DNA from 3 places in the Streptomyces sp. NPDC001220 genome. Region 3 is predicted to be linked to each of the others. Evidence: predicted binding sites of a transcription regulator. Region 3 holds the regulator's gene; each other region holds the start of a gene.

Region 1 (9,757 bases), on a different contig from region 3:
CGCGGGCGCCGGAGCGGGCGCTGCGGCCTGGGGAGCGGCCGGGGCGGCCGGAGCAGCCGGGGCGGGCGCCGCGGGCGCCGGAGCGGCGGGCGCGGGCGTGGTGGGCGCCGGGGCGGCCGGAGCCGCGGCCTGCTGCGCCTGCGGTGGCGCGGGCGTCGTGGTGCCCGCGGCCCCCGCGGCCGCGGTACCCGCCGGAGCCGAGGCGGCGGGCGCTCCCGGCTTGTAGTCGGCGAAGAAGTCCCACCAGGCACGGTCTACCGAATTCGGGTCCTGGAGGTACTGCTGATAGATCTCGTCGACGAGCCACTCGTTCGGTCCGAACGCGGCAGCGGGATTCTTGCCCGCTTGGTCTGCGTCGGTCGAGATGCTCGAGTTACTGGGGGACTGTGGCGACACGGCGGCAACCGCCCTCTTCCGCTTCACAAGGTGATGGACAGCGGGAATAAAGGCTACGCCTCCAAGACCGTGAAGGTCAGGTCGGGCCGGTTCATCGTCGTGTAAGTCACATCGGAAACCGTGTTTCGGGCCTTGAAATGGCGGGAAACAAGCGTGGTTCCGCTGTGAGAGGACTGAATCGGGCATGGCTCCGCCGCGCCGGTGATCACCTCGCTCCGGCCCCCGTCGCGACGTGCGCGGAGGCCGCACCTGATCACACGTGTCCGGCTGCGCGGGCGTCCGTGGGACCGCAGGTGGATCTTGAGGCTCCGGATCGAACTTTACGTCAACTTGGCAGGGATCAAAGCCCCGGGAGGGTGACGATAATCCTGCAGCCCCGGTCGGATTCGGCCACGCCGATCCGGCCGCCGTGCAGATCCACCGCCCACCGGGCGATCGCCAGTCCCAGCCCCGTGCCGCCGTCGCTGCCGGGCCCGTGCGGCCGTCGTACGGCTCCCCGGTTGAAGCGTTCGAAGACGCGGTGCCACTCCGAGCGCGGAATGCCGGGGCCCTCGTCCAGGACCTCCAGCTCCAGCGACTCCGGCTGCAGGCCGCGCCGGGCCTTCAGGGTCACCCGCCCGTGCGGCGGGCTGTGCTTGACCGCGTTGTCGATGAGGTTCGCCACCACCTGGTGGATGCGCTCCGGGTCGGCGTGCGCGGTCAGCTCCGGCGGGGAGACGTCCAGGTGCAGATGGACGTCCGTCCGGGTGTGACTGCCGGAGTTCGAGGCCAGACCGCGCGCCCCGGCGACCATGTTGGCCTCCTTGAGCACGCCCGAGAGGTACGGCCACACCTCGAAGCGGCGCTGCCGCAGCGGTACGACGCCGTTGTCCAGGCGGGAGAGGTCCAGCAGGGTCTCCACGAGCCGTCCGAGGCGCTCGGTCTGCTTGAGGGCCGTGCGCATGGTCTCGGTGTCCGGCTCGGCGATCCCGTCGACGACGTTCTCCAGGACGGCCCGCAGCCCCGCGATGGGCGTGCGCAGCTCGTGCGAGACGTTCGCCACCAGTTCCTTGCGCTGGCGGTCCTGGGCCTCCAGCTCGTCGGCCATGACGTTGATCGTCTCGGCCAGGTCGCCCAGCTCGTCCCGGCGGTTCTCCCGCACCCGGCGCGTGTAGTCACCCTGCGAGATGGACCGGGCCACCGCGTTCATGTCGTCCAGCGGCGCGGTGAGCGAATGGGCCACGAACTGCGTTATCAGCAGTGTGGCGATCATCGAGAAGACCGTGATGAAGCGGAGCTCCGTCTTGGTGTGCACCGCGATCATCGACAGACCCGTGGTGATCAGGACCGAGACGACGACCAGCGCGCCGAGCTTGGTCTTGATCGAGAACGGGCGCACGGTGCCCCAGGGCTCCTCCCCGGGGCCTCTCGGTCCGGCCGGCCCGGCGGTCATGGCGTCGGTGTCTCCAGCGCGTAGCCCACACCGTGCACGGTGCGGATCCGCTCGGCGCCGATCTTCCGGCGCAGCGCCTTGATGTGGCTGTCGACCGTGCGGGTGCCGGAGGCGTCCGCCCAGTCCCACACCTCGGCGAGCAGCTGCTCACGGGAGAGCACCGCGCGCGGGGTGTTGGCCAGGCACACCAGCAGGTCGAACTCGGTCGGCGTGAGATGCACGTCCTCGCTGCGCACCCGCACCCGGCGCTGCGCGTGGTCGATCTCCAGCTCGCCCAGGCGCAGGATGCCGGACCGGGGGGTGGAGGCCGCGACGGCCGCCCGCTCCACCCGGCGTAGCAGGACGTGCACCCGGGCCGCCAGCTCCCGCATGGAGAACGGCTTGGTCATGTAGTCGTCGGCGCCGACCCCGAGGCCGACCAGCATGTCGGTCTCGTCGTCGCGCGCGGTGAGCATCAGCACCGGCACCGGCCGCTGGGCCTGCACGCGACGGCAGACCTCCAGACCGTCGAAGCCGGGCAGCATGATGTCGAGGATCAGCAGATCGGGCTGCCAGGCCTCGGCGGTGTCGACGGCCGCCGGCCCGTCGCCCGCGGTTTGCACGAGAAATCCCTCGGCGCGCAGGCGGGCCGCGATGGCGTCGACGATCGTGGGGTCGTCCTCGACGACCAGAACCCGGCGCTGGGCGCCCGGAGTAGCCGTCGCCGTGCCGTTGTGGGAGGTGTGTGTCTGCTCCATCGCCCGCCCCTGTGTGCTTTCCGGAACCAGTGGGGTGATCCCATGACTGCGATTGACGCTTGAATGATCCGCGTCAGGGATGCACATTACGGGGACAGGCGCCGCACTCGCTATCCAGGGCGGACGGCAAGGTGAACGACGTCCGGAACGCCCCGGGCAACCGGGATCTCTTCGGTACGCACCTGTTTGAACCCGGCATTCCACAAGGTTTCCTCGAATTCGGCAGAGGGCTGCGCGGACCATACGGCGAGCACCCCGCCCGGCCTCAACACCCTTGCGCAGCTTGCGAGTCCGGCCGGTGAGTAGAGGCCCTCGTTGTCCTCGTCGACGGTCCAGCCGGGCCCGTTGTCGATGTCCAGGCACAGCGCGTCGAATGTGTCGGAAGTCTCATTGACGTACGCGACGAGATCGTTTTCGACGATCACCGTGCGCGGATCGGCGAACGCGCCCGCGGACAGCGGCGACAGCGGGCCGTCCCGGTGCCAGTCCACGACCGCCGGCTCCCGCTCCACGACCGTGATCCGCCCCCAGCGGGGGTCCCGCGCGGCGTGCGCGAGCGAGAACCCGACGCCGAGCCCGCCGATCAGCACGGCCGGCTCCGCCCGTCCGTCCAGGGCGTCCCGGGCGGCGTCCACGAGCAGCCGCTCCGAGCGGCCGTCGGAGGTGTCCATCAGGAAGCAGCCGTTGGCGATGATCTGCAGCAGCCCGCCGTGTCTGCGCAGGACCACCTCGCCGTACGGCCCCTCGCGCCGGTCCAGGACCACGGGGGGACCGTCGTCCACGGACACCGGGCCCATGATGTTCGCCATGCCGGCCATCCTGCCCCAACAGGGCTTTGCGGCCACGCGAATTACGGGTGTCGGACGGTCCCCCCGGGTGTCACTCGTTCGAGGGGCCGCCCGGCGCTTCGCGCCCGCAGTCGGCCGCAGGTGACTCATATGGTTTCCTCCCGACCCCTCACAGTTATTCGGAAAATCCTGTGAATCGCTCTCCGCGTGGCCTCGGTCATAGACAGCGACTCGCGGGACGGCGAAGGCTGGTGAGGTGAAACGGAAGGAGCGCCTCACCGTGGAACGGACCGTTGGGGCCGCGTCGACGCCCACGCCGGAGCCCGTTCTGGCGACTTCGCCGGGGGCTCTGGCGGCGGGGCCGTTCCCCGCGGCGGAGGTGGCCGTCCTGCTGGACGGTGTGCCCCGCCAGCGCGGCTCGGACGGGCTCCCCGCCCCGAGGGCCCTGCGCCCCGCCCTCCGCCTCCGTCCCTGGCGCCTGCTCCCCACCCCCACCGGCGCCCCGGTCACCTTCGCCTACACGGCTGTCCTGGCCCTGACCTCGCTCTTCGCCGTCTACGCCGGCCCCGGCCTGCTGCACGCCGTCTACCAGGACTCCAGCACCGACGTCGCCCACCTCCTGCGCACGCCCGTCTTCGTCCTGCTGGCCAGTGCGCTGTGGGTCGCCGGCGGTCTCCTCTCCCCGTACGCCCTCGCCTTCGTGCTGGTCCTGACCGCGCTGGAGCGGCGGATAGGGGGTGCCCGGACGATCCTCGTCTTCCTGACGGGCCATGTGCTGGCCACCCTCGCCACCGAGGTCCCGGTCGGTTTCGCGGTCCTGGTCGGCCACCTCCCCGACAGTTCCCTGCACCGCCTCGACTACGGCATCAGCTTCGGCGTGGCCGCCAGCATCGGCGCCCTCTCCGGCCTGCTCACCCCCTGGCTGCGCTGGCCCCTGCTCGCCGTGGTCGGCTACAGCCTCGTCACGGACCTCATCGCCTTCGAGGACCCGATGACCAACTGGGGCCATCTGATCTCACTGGGCATCGGGACGGCGCTCTGGCCTGCGGTCCGGCGCTGGTACCGGGAACAGGCCCGGGCGGGCGCGAGCGGTACGGCCACGACCGCTCCGTGACGCAGGGGCTCAGTCCCGGCGCGACGCCGCGGGCCCCTTGGCCGGCTCCGGGATTCCAGGAGCCGCTGCCCGCCGCCGTGGCGCGCCGTGTGGACTGCGTCAGTGAGCCGGGGTCCAGACGTACGGGGTCGTGGTCGTCACCGCCCTGAAGCCCAGCCGCTTCAGGATCGGGGCGCTGTCGGCCGAGGCCTCCACGAGGAGGTAGGGCGCGTTCCGGGCGGCCGCCCGGGTCGCCCGCAGGGCCACCAGGGCGCGGTAGACGCCCTTGCCCCGCCACTCGGCGAGTGTGGAGCCGCCCAGCAGCACGGCGAAGTCCGTGCCGGGCCGGAAGGCCACCCAGGCCGCCGACACGACCTCCCCGGCCGCCTCGGCCACGTACACCTCGTTGTCGTCGGGTGCGACCGTGAGCCGGCCCCGCAGGTACCCGGCGATCCACGCCATGTCCTCACCCCACACCGCCGTCTCCAGCGCCGCGATGCGGTCCAGGTCCGCGTCGGCGGTGACCCGGCGCAGGGCCACCTCCGGGGGAAGCGCCGGAGACCGTGCGGCCAGCTCCTCGACCGGGGCGATCACGACGGTCTCCCGCGGCTCGGGCACGAAGCCCGCCGCGCGCAGCCGGCCGGGGAGGTCCGCCGGGTCGTCGTGCCCGCGCGTCTTCCATTCCACCGCCTCCCCGCGGGCCGCGAAGAAGTCCCGTTGCCGGGCGATCAGCGCGTCCAGCTCGGGGCCGCGCACACCGCCCCAGTCACGCGGCCCGGTCACGAAGCCGCGGTGCTGGCCCACGACCCGGAGCACGGGGCCGTCGTGCTGGTAGGTGATCCCGGGCGCGGGGACGGGCTGGACGGCGCGCATCTGGGCGTCGTAGGCGGCCAGCAGGGCCGCGTCGGTGTCGGTCATCGGCCGACCGTAGGGGGAATGCACCCGTGCCGGTCCACTGTTTTTCTTTCACAGGTGCCATACCGCCAGGTCACCACCCGATCGCTCAGAGCGAACGCGGCCCGGGGAACATTCCGAGGCTCACATGCATTGAGTCGGCATAGCTCAAGTTCAATGCCGAAGGGGAGATCATGGCTTCGACGTCCGCATCACTCACCCTCCCTGTGCTGCCGCTCGACGGCGAGGTCGTGCTGCCCGGGATGGTGGTCCCGCTGGACCTCAAGGACCCCGATGTACGTGCCGCCGTGGAGGCCGCCCAGGCCGCCGCCCGTACCGAGCCCGGCAAGCCCAGGGTGCTGCTGGTGCCGCGTATCGACGGGACCTACCCGAGCACCGGTGTGCTCGGCACCGTGGAGCAGGTCGGCCGGCTGGCCGACGGTGACCCCGGCGCGCTGATCCGCGGCCGTCACCGCGTCCGCATCGGCGCCGGTACCACCGGCCCGGGTGCCGCCCTGTGGGTGGAGGGCACCCGTATCGAGGAGAACGTCCCGGAACCGGTGCCCGGTCATGTCACCGAACTGGTCAAGGAGTACAAGGCCCTCGCCACCGCCTGGCTGCGCAAGCGCGGCGCCTGGCAGGTCGTGGACCGGGTGCAGGCCATCGACGAGGTGTCCCAGCTCGCCGACAACTCCGGTTACTCGCCCTTCCTGACCACCGAGCAGAAGATCGAGCTCCTGGAGACCACCGACCCGGTCGCCCGTCTCAAGCTCGCCACCCAGCAGCTGCGCGACCACCTCGCCGAGCAGGACGTGGCCGAGACGATCGCCAAGGACGTCCAGGAGGGCGTCGACAAGCAGCAGCGCGAGTTCCTGCTCCGCCGCCAGCTCGAAGCCGTCCGCAAGGAACTGCGCGAGCTGAACGGCGACTCCGCGAAGGACGGCGAGGAGTCCGACGACTACCGCGCCCGCGTGGAGGCCGCCGACCTGCCGGAGAAGGTCCGCGAGGCCGCCCTCAAGGAGGTCGACAAGCTGGAGCGGTCCAGCGACCAGTCGCCCGAGGGCTCATGGATCCGCACCTGGCTGGACACGGTGCTCGAACTGCCGTGGAACGAGCGGACCGAGGACCAGTACGACATCCAGGGCGCCAAGGCGGTCCTGGACGCCGAGCACGCCGGCCTGGAGGACGTGAAGGAGCGGATCACCGAGTACCTGGCGGTGCGCAAGCGCCGCAGCGACCGGGGTCTCGGAGTCATCGGCGGCCGCCGTGGCGGTGCCGTGCTGGCCCTCGTCGGCCCGCCCGGCGTCGGCAAGACCTCGCTCGGTGAGTCCGTCGCCCATGCCATGGGGCGCAAGTTCGTCCGGGTCGCCCTCGGCGGTGTCCGGGACGAGGCCGAGATCCGTGGTCACCGGCGTACGTACGTCGGTGCGCTGCCCGGCCGGATCGTGCGGGCCATCAAGGAGGCCGGTTCGATGAACCCGGTCGTCCTGCTCGACGAGATCGACAAGGTGGGGTCCGACTTCCGGGGCGACCCGGCGGCCGCCCTGCTCGAAGTCCTCGACCCGGCGCAGAACCACACCTTCCGCGACCACTACCTGGAAGTGGAACTCGACCTGTCCGACGTCGTCTTCCTGGCCACCGCCAACGTCCTGGAGGCCATCCCGGAGGCCCTGCTCGACCGTATGGAGCTGGTCCGCCTGGACGGCTACACCGAGGACGAGAAGGTCGTCATCGCCCGTGACCACCTGCTTCCGCGCCAGCTGGAGCGGGCCGGACTGGCCAAGGACGAGGTGATCCTCGACGAGAGCGCGCTGCGCAAGCTCGCCGGCGAGTACACCCGCGAGGCGGGCGTGCGCACCCTGGAGCGGTCGATCGCCCGGCTGCTGCGCAAGGTCGCGGCCCAGCACGAACTGGGCGAGCGGGAGCTGCCGTTCACGATCATGGACGGGGACCTGCGCGCCCTGATCGGCCGGCCGCACCACGTGCCCGAGTCCGCCCAGGACCCGGCCGAGCGCCGTACGGCGGTCCCGGGTGTGGCGACCGGGCTCGCGGTCACCGGAGCGGGCGGCGACGTCCTCTTCGTGGAGGCGTCCCTGGCCGACCCGGAGACGGGCGCGGCGGGTCTGACCCTCACCGGTCAGCTGGGTGACGTGATGAAGGAGAGCGCGCAGATCGCCCTGTCCTTCCTCCGCTCGCACGGCGCCGAACTGGAACTCCCGGTCGGCGACCTGAAGGAGCGGGGCGTGCACATCCACTTCCCGGCGGGCGCGGTCCCGAAGGACGGCCCGAGCGCCGGCGTCACCATGACGACGGCCCTCGCGTCCCTGCTGTCCGGCCGGCTGGTCCGCACGGACGTGGCGATGACCGGTGAGGTCTCGCTGACCGGCCGGGTGCTGCCGATCGGTGGCGTGAAGCAGAAGCTGCTCGCCGCCCAGCGCGCCGGGGTGAGCACCGTCATCATCCCCAAGCGCAACGAGGCCGACCTGGACGACGTCCCGGCGGAGGTGCTGGACAAGCTCGACGTCCACGCCGTCACCGACGTCCGCCAGGTCCTGGAGCTGGCGCTCGCGCCCGCCACGAACGGCGCGACGCCGGAGGTTCCGGTAGCGGCGTGACGGACGCTGCCGGATGAAGAGGGCCCGGGTCCCCGCGAGGAGGCCCGGGCCTTCGTGCTGTGCGGTGTCAGCCGTTGGCGAGTGCGATCACCCGGTCAATGGCCCCGTTGAACTTGTCGTGGTCTCCGACGGTCGGGCCGGACGACGTGTACTGCCACGCCGTGTAGTACGACCAGCCGGCCGGCAGCGTGCCCACGTCCGAGGCGTACCGGGCGACCCACAGCGGGTTGGCGGCGGCGAATCCGCTGTAGTTGCCGGTGCAGTCGGTCCACCAGCTGGTCGCCGTGTAGATCACGGCGTTCCGGCCGGTGCGTGCCTTGTAGGTGGTGAGGAAGTCGGCGATCCAGCTGACCATCGCGCTCGCGGACTTGCCGTAGCACGCGGCGCCGTACGGGTTCCACTCGATGTCGAGGACGCCGGGGAGGGTCCGGCCGTCCTTGGACCAGCCGCCGCCGTGGTCGACGAAGTAGTTGGCCTGGGTGGCGCCGCTCGTGGTGTCCGGGGTCGCGAAGTGGTACGCGCCACGGATCATGCCCACGTCGTAGGAGCCGTTGTACTGCTGGGTGAAGTAGGGGTTCGTGTAGTACGTGCCTTCGGTCGCCTTGGTGTACGCCCATTTGACCCCGCTGCCCAGCAGGGTCGACCAGGCGACGTTGCCCTGGTAGCCGGCGACGTCGACACCCTCGGTCTGGGTGGCGTCGCCGCTCTTGGGCGTACCGCTCTGGCCGTCGTGGGCCAGGACGCCCATGCCCATGTACGCCGAACCGCGGGCGGGGGCGGCCGGGTCGGCGTGGGCCGGGGGCATGGAGACCGTCGCGAGCAGCAGCGCGAGGAGTCCGGTGAGGACAGTGGGGGCGGGTCTGTGCACGGGCATGACGTGCCTCCGTGGGGTGAGGTGGGGTCCCAGATATGCCAGAGACGGTCGGCGTGAGAGGCGCGACACGACGCGGGGTCACACGGCGCGACGCCAACCGCTGGCGTGGGCATGCCATCGATTGCCTGGTAGAGACGCTACGCACGTGGAGAACACCGGGGAAGGGGGTCCGGAGGCTGCCGTTGGTCTACGCCTGCGGAATACTTGGCGAGCTGCGGCGATGACGGGGTTTGACGGAAACTTTCAGGACTGCGAAACCGATCAGGGGTGCTGACGTGCACGAGGACGACAAGGGCGACGAACAGCGCGCCGCCACCGGGTTGACGCCAAGTGGTGCAGACCAGGAATTCCTGACCCTGGAACGCGAGTTGACGGTGCTGCTGCGACGCGCCCGGGCCAACCAGGGGGAGATGGCCCGGGAGGTCCACCCCGACCTTGAGTCCGCCGCCTACGGTCTGCTGGTCCGGCTCGACGAGTGCGGCGGCCAGCGCGCCACCGAACTGGCCGCCTACATCGGCGTCGGCAAGGCCACCATGTCACGCCAGCTGCGGGCGCTGGAGGAGCTCGGGCTGATCGCCCGCGAACCCGACCCGGCCGACGGACGGGCCTGGCTGGTCGCCCTGACCGACGAGGGCCGGCGCCGGGTCGGCACGGTCCGCGAGGCCCGCCGCGGCCGTTACGTCCGCCAGCTCGCCCACTGGCCCCGCCAGGAGGTCGCCGAACTGGCCCGACTGCTGCACCAGCTGAACGGCGTGATGGAGAGGTAGCCGCCGCCGGGGGCTTCAGGCGCACCGGGGGGCTTCAGGCGCACCGGGGGGCTTCGGGGCGCGCCGGGGCTTCAGAACTCGACGTACACCACCGTCGCGTCGTCGTGCGTCTTGCTCCGCCGCAGGAACGCCCGCTTCTCCCGGTCGGCCGCCTCCAGCTC
Region 2 (9,757 bases), on a different contig from region 3:
TACGGCGGGCTCGCGCCGGTGCGGGTGACCGCCATCGCGAGTCTGACGCCCCTGGAGGAACTGGAGATCGACCCCTTCCTGGTCGACTCCCGCAGCCAGCACGCGATGTGCGCGCGCTGGGCCGTGGAGCACGGATACGTCATCGCCCGGGAACTCCTGGTCCGCGGGCTGCGTCACGACCACAGCGCCCTGTGGGCGGGTGTCCGACCCGGCCTCGACGTCTTCGTCGCGCCGAGCAGACGGGTACTGGAGAGCGCGCTGTCGTCGGTCGAGGACTTCACGGCGGAGTGCGCGAGACGCGGGGTGCGGGTGGAGACGGTGGGGCGGGCCGAGCCCTGCTACGACGCCCAGATGAAGGCACGGGTCCACCGGAGGCTGTCGATGCCGACGGCGGGGTACGACGGGAGGTGAGCCCGCTCGCGTCCACGGCCGTGTGACAGTGTTGGCGGCAGCAGACCCGCGGCGGACGCGGGTCGCGGACGTGAGGTCGGTGGGGCGTGCGGTGGCGGCGGTTCGTCGGTCAGATCGGGCGGAGCGTCGTGGTGTGGGCGGTGTCCACCGCGACCATGCTGGTCCTCGCCGGGATCCTGCCCGACTTCCAGCTCCAGTCCGCCGACGGTGACAGCGCCACCCGTATCGCGGTGACCGCGGCCCTCGGCGCCGGTGCCTTCGGTGTGCTGTCGGCCGTCGTGTGGCCCCTCCTGGTACGACTGCTGCTGCTGGTGCCCGCCCTCGTCCTCGGCCTGCTGGTCTTCTTCCTCAACGGCTCCCTCCTCCTCGTCGCCCTGCGCATCAACCCCTCGGGACAGAGCGAGGCCGCCCCGGAGACCGCCGTGATCGTCGCCGCCGTGATGTCCGCCGTCGCCTCCGCCACCGGCGGTGCCCTCGCCGTCCGTGACGACGACGCCTACCGGAGCCGGCTCTCCCGCCTCGCCACCCGCCGCCGCGGTTCCCGGCCGCCCTGCCCGGCCACCCCCGGCACCGTCTTCCTCCAACTCGACGGCGTCGGCCACGACGTCCTGACCGCCGCCGTCGCCAAGGGGCTGATGCCGACGGTCGCGGCCTGGCTGGACGACACCCACCGGCTCACCCCCTGGCGCACCGACTGGTCCAGCCAGACCGGCGCCAGTCAGCTCGGCATCCTGCACGGCTCCGCCTTCGACGTCCCGGCCTTCCGCTGGTACGAGAAGGACAGCCGGGAGGTGATGGTCTGCAACCGGCCGACCAGCGCCGCCGAACTCCAGCGCCGGGCCGTCGAGCGCACCGCCGACGGGGGACTGCTGACCCTGGACGGCGCCAGCCGCGGCAACCTCTTCAGCGGCGGCGCCGACGAACAGGCCCTCGTGCTGTCCATAGCCACCCGGCGCCGAGGCCGGGAGAACCGTTCCCGCGCCGGTTACTTCGCCTACTTCTCCGACCCGGCCAACGCCGTCCGCACCGCGCTCTCCTTCTTCGCCGAGGTCGGCCGCGAGATCGGCCAGTCGACGGCGGCCCGGATGCGCAGGCAGCGGCCCCGCGTGGGGCGCGGCGGCCTCTATCCCTTCGTGCGCGCCTTCGCCACCGTCGTCGAACGGGACGTCGTCGTGGCCGCCGTCATGGGCGACCTGCTCGCCGGCCGCACCGCCGTCTACGCCGACCTCGTCGCCTACGACGAGGTCGCCCACCACTCGGGACCGCACAGCCGCGACGCCGAGAAGGTGCTGCAACGCCTGGACCGGGCCCTGGCGCTGATCGGGAAGGTCGCCGAGCACGCTCCACGGGAGTACCGGATCGTGGTCCTCTCCGACCACGGGCAGAGCCCCGGCGAGACCTTCCGCTCCCGGTACGGCCTCACCCTCGGCGACCTGGTCCGGGCCGGCTGCGGGCTGCACGTGCCGCGCCGGGCCGAGCGCACGCACAGCGGCACCGAGGCCCGGGCCGCCGTCCGCGCGGCCCTGCGCAGGCCGGTCGAGGAGGGCGGCGAGAAGCACCGGCCCACCCGGCACTCGGAACCGGTCGTGCTCGCCTCCGGCAACCTCGGCCTGGTCTCCTTCCCGGACGTGCCGCACCGCATGACCAAGGAGGAGATCGACGCCCGGTACCCGGCGCTGCTCACCACCCTCGCCAACCACCCCGGCATCGGGTTCCTGCTGGTGCGCAGCGAGGAGCACGGCGGGGTGCTGCTCGGGGCGTACGGGGCGGAGATACCGCTGGACCGGCTCGACGGGCAGCCGGGACCGCTGGCCGCTTTCGGGGCGGGCGCGGCGGACGCCGTCCGGCGCACGCACTCGTTTCCGCACACCGCCGACATCATGGTGAACTCGTCGTACGACCCGGAGGGCGGCGACGTCCTGGCGTTCGAGGAGCAGATCGGGTCGCACGGGGGGCTGGGGGGCGCGCAGGGCAGGCCGTTCCTGTTGTCGCCGGTCTGCGTCTCGGCGCCGGTGGCGGAGGGGGAGACGCTGGTGGGGGCCGAGGCGGTGCACGGGGTGCTGCGGCGGTGGCTTCGGGAGGCGGACGGGCCGCAGGTGCCGGTGCCTGCCGGCGAGGAGACGGCCGCGTAGGGGGTGGGCCGAGGAGGGGGGCGGCTGCGGGGCGGTGGGGGCTGGTCGCGCCCGCGCGGCGGAGCCGCAAATTGACACAGCCCCGCGCCCCTTGAAGGGCGCCTCAAGTCGTCCGGCGGAAAATCGGCTGCGTTCCTTTCGGCCCCGGCTCACACTGTTCGAGTCGCAAAACCTCTCGAGCATCCCCCAAGGAGCCGCTTCTTGCAGGCTGCCGTTGCCGTTACCCCCTCCCGTCTCCCCGAGCTTCTGCTCGGCCTCGCCACCGTGCGGCCCGTGTTCATCTGGGGGGCGCCCGGGATCGGGAAGTCCTCGCTGGTGCGGGCGTTCGCCGAGTCGCTGGGGCTGGAGTGTGTGAGTCTGCTCGGTACGCAGCTCGCGCCCGAGGACCTGATCGGCGTCCCGCAGATCCGTGACGGACGGTCGGTGTTCTGCCCGCCCGAGGTGATCGCCCGGGACGAGCCGTACTGTCTCTTCCTCGACGAGCTGAACGCGGCCACCCCGGATGTGCAGAAGGCGTTCTACTCGCTGATCCTCGACCGCCGGATCGGCAGCTACGAACTGCCCAAGGGGTCGATCGTCATCGGTGCCGGCAACCGGGCCACCGACAACGCCCTCGCCCGGCCCATCGCCTCCGCGCTCGTCAACCGGCTGGCCCACGTCCACCTGGAGGCCTCGGCCCACGACTGGCTCGCCTGGGCCGCGGGCAACGGCATCCACCCGTGGATCCTGGACCACCTCACCGACCGGCCCGACCACCTGTGGTCCAAGCCGCCGAAGACCGAGGAGCCGTTCTCCACCCCGCGCTCCTGGCACATGCTCTCCGACGCCCTGCACTCCTTCGGGCGCGACCTCGACGAGGAGACCCTGAAGGTCCTCGCCCACGGCACGCTCACCCCGGCCCACGCCACCGCCTTCAGCGGATACGTCAAGATCGTGCGCAGCCGCTTCGGGATCGAGGCGATCCTCAGGGGCGACGCCGGCTGGCCGCACCGGATCGAGGACCGCGACCTGCTGTACTACCTCGCCGAGTCGTTCCGGGGGCGGCTGGTCAAGGAGCTGCCCGCCGCCAAGGAGCACATGTCGGCGAACGGCCGGCAGACCGCGTACCGCGCCAAGTCGCTGCTCGTGCAGCTCGCCGAGATCTCCGTCGAGGTCGCCCAGACCGTCATCGCGTCCGACGCCGACGGGAACCCCGTGCTGCCCTCCTGGTTCCTGATCGAGGCCGCCCGGGACATGCCCCGGCTGGTGGAGGCCCGACGATGAGCCCCAGCGGCCGTAAGGACCAGAAGAAGGCGGAGAAGAAGGACCCGGCCGCGGAGAACTTCGCGGCCGGGGTCGAGCTGCTGCGCGCCAACCCGGCTTTGCGGGCGGTCGAGTTCACCCTCTGCCGTCACGAGAAGTGCGAACTGGCGCCCCACGAGGGGCTGGTACGGGCCGACTCCGACGGAGTCCTGCACGCCCACGCCACCCGGCGCGCCGAACCTGCCGAGTGGGCCTGGGCGTTGGCCCACTGCACGATCCATCTCGGCTTCGGCCACCTGCCGGCCGCCAGCGGGCAGCGCACCCAGCCCGACCGCTACGACCTCGCCGCCCGCTGTACCGTCGTCAACCGTTTCCTGGCGACCTTCCCGGTCGGCGAGGCACCGGACCACCTGCCCGCGTCCTATCCGGAGGGCGACGAGGACCGGCTCGCCGCCGGCTGGCGCCGTGTCGGCAGCGTCCCGGCCGCCTACGAGCGCGGCGGCACCAGCGGCGGCGAACCCGACCAGCTGCTCCTCTCCTGGGACCGGTGGGCCGGCCAAGTCCCCGACTGGCAGGTCGCGTTCGCGCACGCGCTGACCCGGACCATGTCCCGGGCGATGGACCTGGCCGGCGGCCGCCGCACCTCCATGACCGGGCCGCCGACCCCGCTGCGCCCCTGGGAACAGGCGCTGAGCTGGTTCGTCTCCTCCTATCCGCTGCTCGGCGGGATCGCGGCCGGCATCAAGCTGGTCGCCGACGCCGAGCTGGCCCGCGCCCACGACATCGCGATCGCCGCCGTCAACCCCGAGGCCGGCGAGATCTACGTGAACCCACTGCGCACCCTGGACGGGGAGGAGTGGCGGTTCGTCCTCGCCCACGAGATGCTGCACGCCGCGCTGCGCCACGGCGACCGTCTCGGCGGCCGCGACCCCTACCTCTTCAACGTCGCCTGCGACTACGTCATCAACGGCTGGCTGGTCGAGATGCGTGTCGGCACCATGCCCGAAGGGCTGCTGCACGACCCGGAGTTGAAGGATCTGTCGGCGGAGGAGGTGTACGACCGGATCGCCGTCGACCTGCGCCGGATGCGGCGTCTGGCCACCCTGCGCGGCAAGGGGCGCGGCGATGTGCTCGGCGCGCCGCTCGGGCCGCCCGGCGCCTGTGTCGACCTCGACGAGTTCTACCGCCGGGGCCTCGGCCAGGGACTCGATCTGCACCATACGCAGGACCGCGGGTTCCTGCCCGGCGGCCTGGTCGAGGAGATCCGCGCCCTCAGCCATCCGCCGCTGCCCTGGGACGCTCAACTGGCCCGGTGGTTCGACGAGTTCGTGCCCCGGCCGGAAGCCGTACGGTCGTACGCCCGGCCCTCCCGCCGGCAGTCGTCCACCCCGGACATCCCGCGCGCCGGCCGGTACTTCCCGCCCGAGGAGGTGGCCCGCTGCACCTTCGGCGTGGTCCTGGACACCTCCGGCTCCATGGACCGCACCCTGCTCGGCAAGGCCCTCGGCGCGATCGCCTCCTACGCCGAGGCCCGGGACGTACCGGCGGCCCGTGTGGTGTTCTGCGACGCCGCCCCGCACGACGCCGGGTACCTTCCGACGACCGAGATCGCCGGGCGGGTCCGGGTGCACGGCCGCGGCGGTACCGTCCTCCAGCCCGGGATCGACCTGTTGCAGCGCGCGGACGACTTCCCGCCGACCGCACCGGTCCTGGTGATCACCGACGGCTGGTGCGACGTGCTGCGGGTGCGGCGCGAGCACGCCTACCTCGTCCCTGACGGCCGTCGCCTGCCGTTCACTCCCCGTGGGCCGGTCTTCCGCGTGCGGTGAGCCCGGATGTGATCGGATGGGGGCAGCGAAACCGGTTCATTCGCCTTCGTAGCCGAAAGGAACAACCGTGGCCACCACGCGCACCGCACACACCGTTTGGGAAGGCAACCTCCTCGAGGGCAACGGTGTCATCACCTTCGACTCCTCCGGTATCGGCCAGCAGCCGGTCACGTGGGCCTCGCGCTCCCAGGAGGCGAACGGCAAGACCAGCCCGGAGGAGCTGATCGCCGGCGCCCACTCCAGCTGCTTCTCCATGGCCCTCTCGCACGCCCTGGCCGGGGCCGGTACCCCGCCCACCAGGCTGGTGACCACCGCCGACGTCAAGTTCCAGCCGGGTGAGGGCATCACCGGGATCCACCTGACCGTCGAGGGCACGGTGCCCGGCCTGGACGAGGCCGGCTTCGCCGCCGCCGCCGAGGACGCCAAGAAGAACTGCCCGGTCAGCCAGGCCCTGGCCGGCACCACCATCACCCTGGACGCGAAGCTCGCCTGACCGTCGTACCCCTTCGGATGCCGCGCCCCCGTCACGGGGCGCGGCATCGTCGTTCACGGGGTCCCCGGCATTGACAACGGACCGCTCAAGTTTTGTGCTGGAGTCGGGGACGCGGCCGGGCGGAAGGGGACGGACATGGCACGCGCGGTAGGGATCGACCTCGGTACGACGAACTCGGTGGTGGCCGTCCTGGAGGGCGGTGAGCCCACCGTCGTCGCCAACGCCGAGGGGGCGCGCACCACCCCGTCGGTGGTGGCCTTCGCGAAGAACGGGGACGTGCTGGTCGGCGAGGTCGCCAAGCGGCAGGCGGTGACCAACGTGGACCGCACCGCGCGCTCGGTGAAGCGGCACATGGGCGACGGCGCCTGGCGGTTCCCGGAGAGCGGCAACGTGGACGGCACGCGGTACCGGGCCCAGGAGCTGTCGGCGCGGGTGCTGCAGAAGCTCAAGCGGGACACCGAGGCCTACCTCGGCGAGGACGTCACCGACGCGGTGATCACCGTACCCGCGTACTTCGACGACTCGCAGCGGCAGGCCACCAAGGAGGCCGGGGAGATCGCCGGCCTGAAGGTGCTGCGGATCATCAACGAGCCGACCGCCGCAGCCCTCGCCTACGGCCTCGACCGGGGCGAGGAGCAGACGGTCCTCGTCTTCGACCTCGGGGGCGGAACTTTCGACGTCTCCCTCCTTGAGATCGGCGACGGCGTGATCGAGGTCAAGGCCACCAACGGCGACACCCGCCTCGGCGGCGACGACTGGGACCAGCGGGTCGTCGAGCACCTGGTCACACGCTTCAAGGGGCAGTACGGCATCGATCTCGGCAACGACAAGATGGCGCTGCAACGGCTGCGCGAGGGCGCCGAGAAGGCGAAGATCGAGCTTTCCTCGTCCACGGAGACCTCGGTCAACCTGCCGTACATCACGGCCTCCGCCGAGGGCCCGCTGCATCTGGAGGAGAAGCTGACGCGGGCCCAGTTCCAGGAGCTGACCGCGGACCTGCTGGACCGCTGCAAGAAGCCGTTCCACCAGGCCGTCAAGGACGCGGGCGTGGAGCTGTCCGCTATCGACCACGTGATCCTGGTCGGCGGCTCGACCCGGATGCCCGCCGTCACCGACCTGGTCAAGGAACTCACCGGCAAGGACCCGCACAAGGGCGTCAACCCGGACGAGGTGGTGGCGGTCGGCGCCGCCCTCCAGGCGGGCGTCATCCGCGGCGACGTCAAGGACGTCCTGCTGCTGGACGTCACCCCGCTGTCCCTGGGCATCGAGACCAAGGGCGGCATCATGACGAAGCTGATCGAGCGCAACACCACGATCCCGACCCGGCGTTCGGAGATCTTCACGACCGCCGCCGACAACCAGCCCTCGGTGGGCATCCAGGTCTACCAGGGCGAACGGGAGATCGCGGCCTACAACAAGAAGCTCGGCGTCTTCGACCTCACCGGGCTGCCGCCGGCACCGCGTGGCGTCCCGCAGATCGAGGTCGCCTTCGACATCGACGCGAACGGGATCATGCACGTCTCGGCGAAGGACCTGGCGACCGGCCGCGAGCAGAAGATGACCGTGACCGGCGGCTCCGCCCTCCCCAAGGACGACATCGACCGCATGATGCGGGAGGCCGAGCAGTACGCCGAGGAGGACCGCAGACGCCGCGAGGCCGCCGAGACCCGCAACCAGGCCGAGCAGCTCGTCTACCAGACCGAGAAGTTCATACGCGAGAACGAGGACCGCGTGCCGCCCGACACGAAGACCGAGGTGGAGTCGGCGATCACCGAACTCAGGACCCTGCTGGACCGTGAGGCCGACACCACGGAGCTGCGCCAGGGCGTCGAGAACCTGGCGACCGTCAGCCAGCGCATGGGGCAGGCCATGTACGCGGGTGCCTCCGACGGTTCGGCCGAACAGCAGAGGGCGCCGGAAGCCGACGAAGAGGGTGTGGTGGACGCGGAGATCGTGGACGACGAGAGGGGTTCGGCTGGGTGAGGCACCGCCGTACTCCGCCGTCGTGGCTGATCGCCGCCGCGGCGGAGAGAGAGGTGGAAGGGGCTGGGGGTCAGCGGCGGGTGGTCTCCCGGCCTCGGCGGTCCGGGCGGGGGCCCAGCGCGACGAGCAGCGCGCACGCGACGTAGGGCAAAGCGCCCCACAGGAGGACGCTCACGGGCGCGCCCCGGTGCGTGCGGTCGGCAGGGCCGCACAGACCGCGTCCAGCACGCACGCGTACGGCGTGCCGAAGTCGGTGAGTCTGCGCCGGAGTTGCTCCAGACAGTCACGGTGTTCGGTGAGCAGGTCGGTGTTGCCGGTGCGCGCCGTGAACTCCAGGACGGCGGGCAGGAAGTCCGGCAGCTCCTCGCCGGTGAACTCCATGCCGTACGCCTGGTAGACCTCCTTGAAGCGGACCAGGGACATGCCCCGGCGGCGGGTGTCGCCGTCGTGCCACCAACTGAGATAGAGGCTGTGCCGGTTCTTGAAGTCGAAGACCTGCACATAGTGCGCGGCCAGTTCCTGCGGCGGGGTCACCGCGGCGTGGTCGGTGAACTCCCGCAGTTGCGGGGCTGCTTCGCGCAGCAGCGGCAGCCGGGCGACGAAGTCGTCGTCCGGGTAGGTGAGGCAGAGCGCCGCCGCCTGGTAGAACACCGCGTCCGTGGACATCAGGTCTCCTTCGCCTCGTCCGGGGTGTCGGCGGTCTGCCGTCTGCGCAGCAGGTGGAAGTTCTCCACCGACACCAGGGGGAGCAGTTTCCGGCCCGAGTCCTGGCCGAGGGGCCCGTCGCCGCCCATGCCGGGGCCGCCGTCGTAGTCGAGGCTGCACCCTTCAGGGAGCGCGGACTCCTCCAGCCGGCGGGCGTCGCCGACCGCCGCGGTCGGGATCACATACCGGTCCTCGTACTTGGCGATCGCCAGCAGCCGGTACATCGTCTCGATCTCCGCCGCGGTCATCCCCACCGCGGTGGCGATTGCCGCGTCCGGCTCCTCGCCGAGGTTGAGCGCCCGCATGTGGGAGCGCATGGCGGCCAGCTTCTCCAGGGACGCCCGTACCGGTGCGGTGTCGCCCGCCGCGAACAGCTCGGCCAGGTAGGCGAGGGGGATGCGCAGGGTGTCGATGGCGGCGAAGAGGTTCCGGGCGTCCTCGCCGTCGTGGCCCGTCTCGGACAGCGCGTCCACGACGGGGGACAGGGGCGGGATGTACCAGACCATCGGCATGGTGCGGTACTCCGGATGCAGGGGCAGCGCCACCCGGTAGGTGTGGATCAGCCGGTACACGGGGGAGCGGCGGGCCGCCTCCAGCCAGTCGTACGGGATGCCCGCCTCCTCGCAGGCCCGCCGCACCGCCGGATCCTCCGGATCGAGGAAGACGCCCAGCTGGGCCTCGTACAAGGCCTTCTCGTCCTTGGTCTCGGCCGCCGCGGTCACCCGGTCGGCGTCGTAGAGGATCAACCCGAGATAGCGCAGCCGGCCCACGCAGGTCTCCGAGCAGACCGTGGGCTGCCCCGCCTCCAGGCGCGGACGGCACAGGGTGCACTTCTCGGCCTTGCCGGTGGCGTGGTTGAAGTAGACCTTCTTGTACGGGCATCCGGTCACGCACGTCCGCCAGCCCCGGCACCGGTCCTGGTCGACGAGCACGATGCCGTCCTCGACCCGCTTGTACATCGC
Region 3 (9,757 bases):
TCCCTCCTGGAGATCGGCGACGGCGTCGTCGAGGTGAAGGCCACCAACGGCGACAACCACCTCGGTGGTGACGACTGGGACCAGCGCGTCGTCGACTACCTGGTCAAGCAGTTCGCGGCCGGCCACGGCGTGGACCTCGGCAAGGACAAGATGGCCCTCCAGCGCCTCCGCGAGGCCGCCGAGAAGGCCAAGATCGAGCTGTCCAGCTCCACCGAGACCTCGATCAACCTGCCCTACATCACCGCCTCCGCCGAGGGCCCCCTGCACCTCGACGAGAAGCTCACCCGCGCCCAGTTCCAGCAGCTGACCGCGGACCTCCTCGAGCGCTGCAAGACGCCGTTCCACAACGTCATCAAGGACGCCGGCATCCAGCTCGGCGAGATCGACCACGTGGTCCTCGTCGGCGGCTCCACCCGTATGCCCGCCGTCGCCGAGCTCGTCAAGGAGCTGACCGGCGGCAAGGACGCCAACAAGGGCGTCAACCCGGACGAGGTCGTCGCCATCGGCGCCGCCCTGCAGGCCGGTGTCCTCAAGGGTGAGGTCAAGGACGTCCTGCTCCTCGACGTGACCCCGCTGTCCCTCGGTATCGAGACCAAGGGCGGCATCATGACCAAGCTCATCGAGCGGAACACGACGATCCCGACCAAGCGGTCCGAGATCTTCACCACCGCCGAGGACAACCAGCCCTCCGTCCAGATCCAGGTCTACCAGGGCGAGCGCGAGATCGCGGCGTACAACAAGAAGCTCGGCATGTTCGAGCTGACCGGTCTGCCGCCGGCCCCGCGCGGTGTCCCGCAGATCGAGGTCGCCTTCGACATCGACGCCAACGGCATCATGCACGTCACGGCCAAGGACCTCGGCACGGGCAAGGAGCAGAAGATGACCGTCACCGGCGGCTCCTCGCTGCCGAAGGACGAGGTCGACCGGATGCGCCAGGAGGCCGAGCAGTACGCGGAGGAGGACCACCGCCGCCGCGAGGCCGCCGAGACCCGCAACCAGGGCGAGCAGCTCGTCTACCAGACCGAGAAGTTCCTCAAGGACAACGAGGACAAGGTCCCGGGCGAGATCAAGACCGAGGTCGAGGAGTCCATCGCCGAGCTGAAGGAGACGCTCAAGGGCGAGGACACCGCCGAGATCCGCACCGCCACCGAGAAGGTCGCGGCCGTCTCCCAGAAGCTCGGCCAGGCCATGTACGCCGACGCCCAGGCCTCGCAGACCGCCGCCGGCGGTCCCGCCGGTGAGGCCGCCGGTGACGCCGACGACGTGGTGGACGCCGAGATCGTCGACGACGAGCGCAAGGACGGTGCCGCGTGACGGAGGAGACCCCGGGCTTCGAGGAGAAGCCCGACGTCCCCTCCGGCGCCACCTCCGACGATGCCGAGCCGAAGGCCGCTCCCGCACAGGGGGCGGCCCCGGCCGGGGACGCAAACGCAAGCGAGCTGACCGGTCTGACGGCCCAGCTGGACCAGGTGCGCACCGCCCTCGGCGAGCGCACCGCGGACCTCCAGCGCCTCCAGGCCGAGTACCAGAACTACCGCCGCCGGGTGGAGCGCGACCGGATCACGGTCCGGGAGATCGCCATCGCGAACCTCCTGACCGAACTCCTGCCGGTGCTCGACGACATCGGCCGGGCACGGGAACACGGCGAACTGGTCGGCGGTTTCAAGTCGGTGGCCGAGTCGCTCGAAACGGTCGCGGCGAAGATGGGCCTGCAGCAGTTCGGCAAGGAGGGCGAGCCCTTCGACCCGACGATCCACGAGGCGCTGATGCACAGCTACGCGCCGGACGTCACCGAGACGACGTGCGTGGCGATTCTGCAGCCCGGGTATCGCATCGGCGAGCGCACCATCCGCCCCGCGCGGGTGGCGGTCGCCGAACCGCAGCCGGGAGCGACCCCGGTGAAGGCCGAGGGGACCGAAGAGGCCCCCGCGGCCGGCGACGAGAAGGACAACGGCCCTGAGGAGGGCTGACGTAATAAGTACCGAGCGGAAGGAGGGGCGTCGGGGATGAGCACCAAGGACTTCATCGAGAAGGACTACTACAAGGTCCTCGGCGTCCCCAAGGACGCCACCGAGGCCGAGATCAAGAAGGCGTACCGGAAGCTCGCCCGCGAGTTCCACCCGGACGCCAACAAGGGCAACGCCAAGGCCGAGGAGCGCTTCAAGGAGATCTCCGAGGCGAACGACATCCTCGGTGACCCCAAGAAGCGCAAGGAGTACGACGAGGCACGCGCCCTCTTCGGCAACGGCGGCTTCCGCCCGGGGCCGGGCGCGGGCGGCGGCAACTTCAACTTCGACCTGGGCGACCTCTTCGGGGGCAACGCGCAACAGCAGGGCGGGGGCGGTTTCGGCGGGGGCTTCGGCGACGTCCTGGGGGGCCTGTTCAACCGGGGCGGCGGCGCGGGCACGCGCACCCAGCCCCGGCGCGGCCAGGACATCGAGTCCGAGGTCACGCTCAGCTTCACGGAGGCCATCGAGGGCGCCACGGTCCCGCTGCGGATGTCCTCGCAGGCCCCCTGCAAGGCCTGTTCGGGCACCGGCGACAAGAACGGCACACCGCGCGTGTGCCCGACCTGTGTCGGCACCGGCCAGGTGGCGCGGGGATCCGGAGGCGGCTTCTCGCTCACCGACCCCTGCCCGGACTGCAAGGGCCGCGGCCTGATCGCGGAGCACCCCTGCCTCGACTGCAAGGGCAGCGGCCGCGCCAAGTCGTCCCGGACCATGCAGGTCCGCATCCCCGCCGGGGTGACCGACGGCCAGCGGATCCGGCTGCGCGGCAAGGGCGCACCGGGCGAGCGCGGCGGTCCGGCGGGCGACCTGTACGTCATGGTCCACGTCGACACCCACCCGGTGTTCGGCCGCAAGGAGGACAACCTCACGGTGACCGTCCCGGTGACCTTCACCGAGGCGGCGCTCGGCGGCGAGGTCAGGGTGCCCACCCTGGGCGGACCGCCGGTCACCCTGAAGCTGCCCCCGGGCACGCCCAACGGCCGGACCATGCGCGCCCGTGGCAAGGGCGCGGTCCGCAAGGACGGCACCCGCGGCGACCTCCTGGTCACCGTCGAGGTGAGGGTCCCGAAGGACCTGTCGGGGAATGCTCGTGACGCGCTGGAGGCGTATCGCGAGGCGACCGCGGGTGAGGACCCGCGTGCCGAGCTGTTCGAGGCCGCGAAGGGAGCATGACTGAGATGGACGGCCGTCGACGCAGTGACAATTTCCGTGGGCCGTATGAACTGACCGAGGAGACCCCGGTCTACGTCATCTCGGTGGCCGCCCAGCTCTCCGGACTGCACCCGCAGACGCTGCGCCAGTACGACCGCCTGGGCCTGGTCTCCCCGGACCGCACGGCCGGGCGGGGCCGGCGCTACTCGGCCCGCGACATCGAACTGCTCCGCCAGGTGCAGGCGTTGTCGCAGGACGAGGGCATCAATCTGGCCGGCATCAAGCGCATCATCGAACTGGAGAACCAGGTCGCCGCGCTCCAGGCCCGCGTGGCCGAGATGGAAGCGGCCCTGGACGGCGCGGCGGCCGCGATGCGGCAGCGCGAAGCGGCGGTACACGCCTCGTACCGCCGTGACCTGGTCCCGTACCAGGAGGTCCAGCAGACCAGCGCGCTGGTGGTGTGGCGTCCGAAGAAGGCCAAGGACTAGCGGCTTGGTGCGGAAGGGGCCCGGAGGAGAGATCCTCCGGGCCCCTTCCCGTGCTCACGGCTCCAGGATCGCCCAGTCCGCACCGGGCGCCGACTCCGTGCCGTCGGCGTACAGCGCGGTCACCCAGTAGTAGTGGGTGGTGCCGGCGGCGGCCGTGGTGTCGTCGTAGGAGCGGTCCGTGGTGGCCGCCAGCTTCTCGTACGTCCGCGTGGCCGGGTTCCAGCGGTAGACCTGGTAGCCCGTCGCCGACTCGACGGCGTTCCACGACAGGCCGACACCCGAGTCGGTCGGGTCCGTCGTCAGGGTGAGCGGGGAGCCCTCCGGGGTCGCCACCGACGGGGTCAGGTCCAGTTCGTCGACGGTGACGGCGGACACGGGCCCCAGCCATCTGCTGGAGTTGCCCGCGTTGTCGATCGCGTCCACCCAGTAGCAGGCGTGGTCGCCGTCCGGCAGCCGTACGTCCCGGTAGTGGGAGGTGCCCGCCGGCAGCCACGCCCACTCCGAGCCGGAGCAGACCTGCTCGTCGCCCTCCTCACCGAGGACCGTGCCCCGGTAGACCGCGTACCGGTTCAGGTCGGGCTCGGTGTTGTCGTCCCAGTCCAGTTCGACGCCGTACTCCGTGGCCGTCGCCGTCAGCCCGGTCACCTGGGCGGGCGGCTTGTCAGAGACCAGCGTGGTGACGGTCGCGGTGTTGGAGAGCGCGGACACGTGGGGCCCCTGCACGTTCGCCACCGCGTAGTGGTAGGTCGTGCCCTCCTCGGCCGAGAAGTCGCCGCAGCTGTAGCGGCGGGACCCGTCGGAGAGGGTGGTGAAGCTGGTCGTGCAGGTCACCCACCGCGCCGTCGAGGTGTCCACGGGCAGCGTGGTCGAGCGGTAGACGCGGAACTCGTCGTACGGGGCGTCCTCCGGCTTCACCGTCCACTGGAGGGTCGCGCTGCCGATGCCCGCGGTCGCCGTGAGCTCGCGGGGTGCGGCCAGCGGGCGGGTCACCTCCTGGAGGTCGGTGAACGGCGACGCGTGGCCCGAGCCGTCCACGGCCGCGATCCGGTACTTGGCGACCTCGCCACGTGCCAGCGTGTCGTCGGTGAGGCTCACGGTGTACTTGAGCTCCCAGGACTTGGTGACGACGCCGTAGAAGTCGGTCCGCTCCACCCGGTACTTCACCGCGGCGTGCACCCCCGACCAGCTCAGTTCGGCGCCCGTGTCGGTGGCGGACGCGGTGAACCGGGCAGGCGTCTGCAGCACGGTGCTGGTGACCAGGGCGTCGGCGGTGCCGGTCGACTCGTGACCCGCCTTGTCGTAGGCGCGGATCTCGTAGTAGTAGAGGGCGCCGGTCGCGGGCGGGATGTCGGTCAGGGACGTCGCCGTGGTCGTTCCCACCTTCGTCCAGCTGGTGCTGGACCGCAGGCGCCGGTAGACCCGGTAGCCGGCGAGGTCCATCTCCCGGTTCTTCGTCCAGCTCAGCTTCGTCGCGTTGGCGTCGCCGTCGTAGGACACCAGCGGATCCAGCGGGGTGAGGGGCCTGACCTTGTCGACGGAGGCCGAAGTCCTCGGGGTGTAGCTGAACTTGACCTTGGCGGCTCCGGTCCAGTTGACGTAGTCGATCCGCAGGGTGTGCCGGCCCTTGGGGATCGTCACGTTGACGGTCTTGGTCACCGTCTTGGACGTGTTCTTCCACAGGTCGACCTTGCGACCGCCGTCGACGTACACCCGGATCCCGTCGAGTCCGGAGACGGCGAGGGCGAAGGGGCCGCCGGAGCCGAAGTCGCGGGTGACGCTCCAGCGCACCCCGAAGTTGTCCTTGGGCAGGCCGGAGGCGGGGGCGCCGCTCCAGCTCTCGCTGATCGCGGAGTCGCAGGCGGTCTTCTTCGGGGTGCCCTTGAACGTGGTGTTCGCGAACAGCTGCCGTTTGTAGACCGGTGCGGTGCAGGTCGTCGTGGCCGCCGAGGCGGACACGGTGGCACCGCCGAGCAGGGTGCCGGCGGTGGCGAGCACCACGGCGCCGGCCGCGGTGCGTCTGGCTGGCTTCATTCGATCCTCTGGTCGTTTCCGTTACGACGGAGATGGCCGTTGCCGATGTCGACTCATGAGGAAAGGAGTTGGTTGTACTGATCTTTGCCTACCCGTGAACTCCCTTTGGATGGAGGGTCCGTAAAGAGTGTTTGGAGACGATTCCGCTTCGCCTTCACAGGTGCAGCGGAGGGTAGTGTTGCGCACTCGTTAAGTAGTTCCGCTTGACGCCGGGTGTGGCGTACGCGTTGTCTTTTCAGACATCTGGGTCGCAAGCAGCCCCATGTCCGGAACGCACCTGAAGTGAGCCCCCGAATGCGTCGTATACCCATGTTTGTGGCCGCGTCCACGATGACCCTCTCGCTCGCCGGCTGCGGCGTGTTCAACGCGACGGGATCGTCGACCACCGCGAGCCCCACCAAGGGCAACGACATCACCGTGGGGGTGCTGATGCCGGACATCATCAACACCCGGTACCGGAACTTCGACTACCCGATCATGAAGGCCAAGATCGCCGAGCTCACCAACAAGCAGGGGCGGATCGCGTACGCGAACGCCGGGTCGATCGCCTCCAAGCAGGCCGAGCAGATGCAGAAGATGATCGACGACAAGGTCGACGTCATCGTCCTGGACTCGGTCGACTCGCACGCCATCGCGCCCACGGTGAAGAAGGCCAAGGACGCGGGCATCCCGGTCATCGCCTACGACCGCCTCGCCGAGGGCCCGATCGACGCCTATGTCTCCTTCGACAACGAGCTGGTGGGCGAGGTGCAGGCCCGTACGCTCCTGGAGGGCCTCGGGTCGAACGTCGACACCTCCGACAAGGTCATCATGATCAACGGCTCGCCGACGGACCCGAACGCCAAGCAGTTCAAGACGGGCGCCCTGTCCGAGCTGACCGGCAAGGTGACGATTCCGGACGGCGCCATGTTCGACACCAAGGACTGGGACCCGCCGACCGCCGGCAAGGAGACCACCAAGGCGATCGACGCGATCGGCAAGGACAACATCGCCGGCGTCTACTCCGCGAACGACGCGATGGCGGGCGAGATCATCAAGTCCCTCAAGGCGGCCGGCATCACCAACCTGCCGCCGGTCACCGGCCAGGACGCGGACCTCGACGCCATTCAGCGGATCCTCATCGGCCAGCAGTACATGACCGTCTACAAGCCCTACCCGGACGAGGCCGAGGCCGCCGCCCAGATGGCCGTCTACAAGGTGCAGGGCAAGGACATCCAGTTCGACGCGCTCACCCAGGACCAGGTCGACAGCCCGACCACCAAGAACATCCCGGCCCAGCTGGTGCAGGTCAACGCCGTGACGAAGAGCAAGATCAAGGACACCGTCGTCGCGGACGGCATCTACAAGATCTCGCAGATCTGCACGGCCGACTACAAGTCGGCGTGCGCGGCGGCGGGCCTCAAGTAGGCCCCGCCGCGGCGGGCGGCCCCGGCCCGCACCGGCCCCCGCCCGGCCCGCACCGGCCCCCGCCCGGCCCGCACCGGCCCCCGCCCGGCCCGCACCGGCCCCCGCCCGGCCCGCACCGGCCCCCGCCCGGTGCCCGCGAGCGCTAGGCGACCCTGGTGAACTCCACCGTCACCTCAGGAGTTCCACCGGGGACCCCTCGGTAGATCCCCTTGTGGGGCGTGACGTCGTCGTAGTCCCGTCCCCGGGCCACCACCACGTGCGACTCGTCGACCCGTACCCGGTTCGTCGGGTCGTAGCCGCACCAGTCACCCGCCCAGTACTCGATCCAGGCGTGGCTCTGCCCGGCGACGGGGCGGTGCAGCTCCGCCTCCCGCTCCGGGTGCAGATACCCCGAGACGTACCGGGCGGGCAGCCCCAGCCCCCGCAGCAGGGCGATCGTCAGATGCGTGATGTCCTGGCACACCCCCGCCCGCTGGGCCCACGCCTCGGCCGGTGACGTGTTCACACTGGTCGCCCCCGGCAGGTAGGCCACCCGGTCGGCCACCATCCGGGAGACGGCCACCGCCGCCTCGTGCGGCCCCAGCCCGGCCGCGGCCTCCCGGGCCTTCTTCACCAGCTTCTTCGGCACCGTCGTCCGGGACGTCCCGGTCACGAACTCCGACAGGCGTGAGCCGCCCGCCCGTCCGGCCACCTCCGCCCAGGCCGGCGGTTCCGGCAACGGCCCCGGCGCCGAGGTCTCCACCAGGCTCGACGCCGTGATGGTCAGATCCTCGTGCGGCTCCAGCAGGTCGAACCCGGTGACCTGGGTCCCCCAGTAGTCCCAGTACGACCAGACGGTGGTCGCCGGCGCGACGGTGACCCGCGCGTCCAGCGTGGTCTGCCCCGGCAGGGTCAGTGGGGTCATCCGGACCTCGTTGTGCGAGGAGGCCGCGGGCCGGGCGTACGCGACGCGGGTGACGTGCCGGATCCGAAGGCGACGAGCCATGTCAGGCTCCTTCCTGGGCCCACTCGACGGGCCCCTGGTACGGGAAGAACCGTTCCGCCACCGCATCGGCGGACGCCATGCAGGCCTGCCGCAGGTCCCGCAGCAGCACCGGCAGCTGGTCCTCCAGGGCGTGCGTGTCCAGGTACTCCAGCCGGGTCCGCAGCCGCCCGACCGGTGACCGCGCCGGATCCTGGCGCGGCCGGCCGAGCGCGGCCAGACACTCCTCGGCCGTGGTCAGGGCGTGCAGCACCGAGCGCGGGAAGTCCCGGTCCAGGAGCAGGAACCCGGCCACTCTCGGGGTGTCCCCGAACCCGCTGTGCACCCGCGCGTAGGCCTCGTCGGCGCCGCTCGCGCTGAGCAGCGTCGGCCAGTCCGGCGCGTGCGCCGCGTCCAGCACGCGCACCGACAGCAGCCGTACGGTCATGTCCACCCGCTCCAGGCTGCGGCCGAGGACGACGAACCGCCAGCTGTCGTCGCGGCTCATGGTGGAGTCGGCGAGGCCGAAGAAGAGGGCGGCCCGGCGCCGTACCAGCTCCAGGTAGGAGTACGGGCCGGTGCGGCGGGCCGCCAGGCGCTGCCCGGCCAGGGCGTGCCAGGTGGAGTTGAGGCACTCCCACATCTCGGAGGAGACGGCCTCACGGGCGCTGCGCGCGTTCCGGCGGGCGGCGCCCAGCGCCCCCTCGATCGCCCCCGTCGAGCGGGCGTCGAAGGCGAGCTGCTCCAGGACCTGCTGCATGTCCACGGGCTCCGGGCCGGCGTCGACACCGAGGATCGCGTACAGCGACCGGCAGGCGGTGTCCTCGTCGCGCCAGGGGTCCTCCAGCATCCGGTGCAGGTAGGCGTCGAGGATGCGGCCGGTGGCGTCGGCGCGCTCGACGTACCGTCCGGTCCAGGTCAGTGCCTCGGCGATACGGGAGAGGATCACGTCGCTCACTGCTGGTGCGCTCCTTCCGGTACGTCGGGACGGGTGCCGTCGGGGCCCAGGCGGCGCGGGGCGATCTCCGGGACGGCGCCGGCCGGGGCGGGCGCGGGCCGCTCGGCGGGGCCCTCGGCGAGCACCCAGGTGTCCTTGGAGCCGCCGCCCTGGCTGGAGTTGACGATCAGGTTGCCCTCCTGGAGGGCAACCCTGGTCAGTCCGCCGGGCAGCACCCAGATGTCGTCGCCGTCGTTCACGGCGAACGGGCGCAGGTCAATGTGGCGGGGTGCCATGCGTTCACCCGCGAGGGTGGGGGAGGTGGAGAGGGCGACCGGACGCTGCGCGATGAAGCCGCGCGGGTCGGCGAGGACGGCTTTGCGAGTGCGTTCCAGGGTCTCGGCGTCGGCCTTCGGCCCGATCACGATGCCCTGTCCGCCGGCGCCGTCGACGGGCTTCACCACCAGCTGGTCGAGCTGGTCAAGAACCGCCGCCAACTGGCCCGGTTCATCAGGTCGGTAGGACTCCACATTGGGGAGAATCGGTTCCTCGCCGAGGTAGTAGCGGATGAGGTCCGGGACGTAGGTGTAGAGGAGTTTGTCGTCCGCGATGCCGTTGCCCACGGCGTTCGCGAGTGTGACGTGACCGGCGATGGCGGCGTTCAGGATGCCGGGGCAGCCGATCACCGAGTCGGGGCGGAAATGGAGCGGGTCGAGGAAGTCGTCGTCGAGGCGCCGGTATACGACGTGCACGGGTACCTCGCCGCGGGTGG

Evidence for each region. Region 3 encodes HspR, which represses chaperone genes until heat shock. Its sites were predicted from a motif close to TTGAGNNNNNNNNNCTCAA; they were not measured.
Region 1: a site for HspR is predicted at 5,494-5,512, ahead of lon (endopeptidase La). Genes of this name have one in related genera too.
Region 2: a site for HspR is predicted at 6,178-6,196, ahead of dnaK (molecular chaperone DnaK). Genes of this name have one in related genera too.

What each region holds. Positions count from the first base shown of each region.
Region 1 covers NZ_JBSFJE010000001.1:916,209-925,965, forward strand. The annotation lists gene ACWDGI_RS04280 (multifunctional oxoglutarate decarboxylase/oxoglutarate dehydrogenase thiamine pyrophosphate-binding subunit/dihydrolipoyllysine-residue succinyltransferase subunit) at 1-396, opposite strand, end outside; gene ACWDGI_RS04285 (HAMP domain-containing sensor histidine kinase) at 737-1,828, opposite strand; gene ACWDGI_RS04290 (response regulator transcription factor) at 1,825-2,565, opposite strand; gene ACWDGI_RS04295 (spermine/spermidine synthase domain-containing protein) at 2,676-3,374, opposite strand; gene ACWDGI_RS04300 (rhomboid-like protein) at 3,634-4,467, shown strand; gene ACWDGI_RS04305 (GNAT family N-acetyltransferase) at 4,567-5,364, opposite strand; gene lon (endopeptidase La) at 5,535-7,955, shown strand; gene ACWDGI_RS04315 (lysozyme) at 8,023-8,829, opposite strand; gene ACWDGI_RS04320 (MarR family winged helix-turn-helix transcriptional regulator) at 9,105-9,596, shown strand; gene ACWDGI_RS04325 (protein phosphatase 2C domain-containing protein) at 9,668-9,757, opposite strand, start outside.
Region 2 covers NZ_JBSFJE010000018.1:33,129-42,885, reverse strand. The annotation lists gene ACWDGI_RS35270 (hypothetical protein) at 1-411, shown strand, start outside; gene ACWDGI_RS35265 (alkaline phosphatase family protein) at 543-2,543, shown strand; gene ACWDGI_RS35260 (ATP-binding protein) at 2,745-3,806, shown strand; gene ACWDGI_RS35255 (vWA domain-containing protein) at 3,803-5,614, shown strand; gene ACWDGI_RS35250 (OsmC family peroxiredoxin) at 5,682-6,107, shown strand; gene dnaK (molecular chaperone DnaK) at 6,243-8,090, shown strand; gene narJ (nitrate reductase molybdenum cofactor assembly chaperone) at 8,262-8,756, opposite strand; gene narH (nitrate reductase subunit beta) at 8,756-9,757, opposite strand, start outside.
Region 3 covers NZ_JBSFJE010000009.1:280,897-290,653, reverse strand. The annotation lists gene dnaK (molecular chaperone DnaK) at 1-1,314, shown strand, start outside; gene grpE (nucleotide exchange factor GrpE) at 1,311-1,970, shown strand; gene dnaJ (molecular chaperone DnaJ) at 2,007-3,182, shown strand; gene ACWDGI_RS23050 (heat shock protein transcriptional repressor HspR) at 3,188-3,649, shown strand; gene ACWDGI_RS23045 (PA14 domain-containing protein) at 3,704-5,680, opposite strand; gene ACWDGI_RS23040 (sugar ABC transporter substrate-binding protein) at 5,975-7,087, shown strand; gene ACWDGI_RS23035 (transglutaminase family protein) at 7,230-8,072, opposite strand; gene ACWDGI_RS23030 (alpha-E domain-containing protein) at 8,074-9,006, opposite strand; gene ACWDGI_RS23025 (circularly permuted type 2 ATP-grasp protein) at 9,003-9,757, opposite strand, start outside.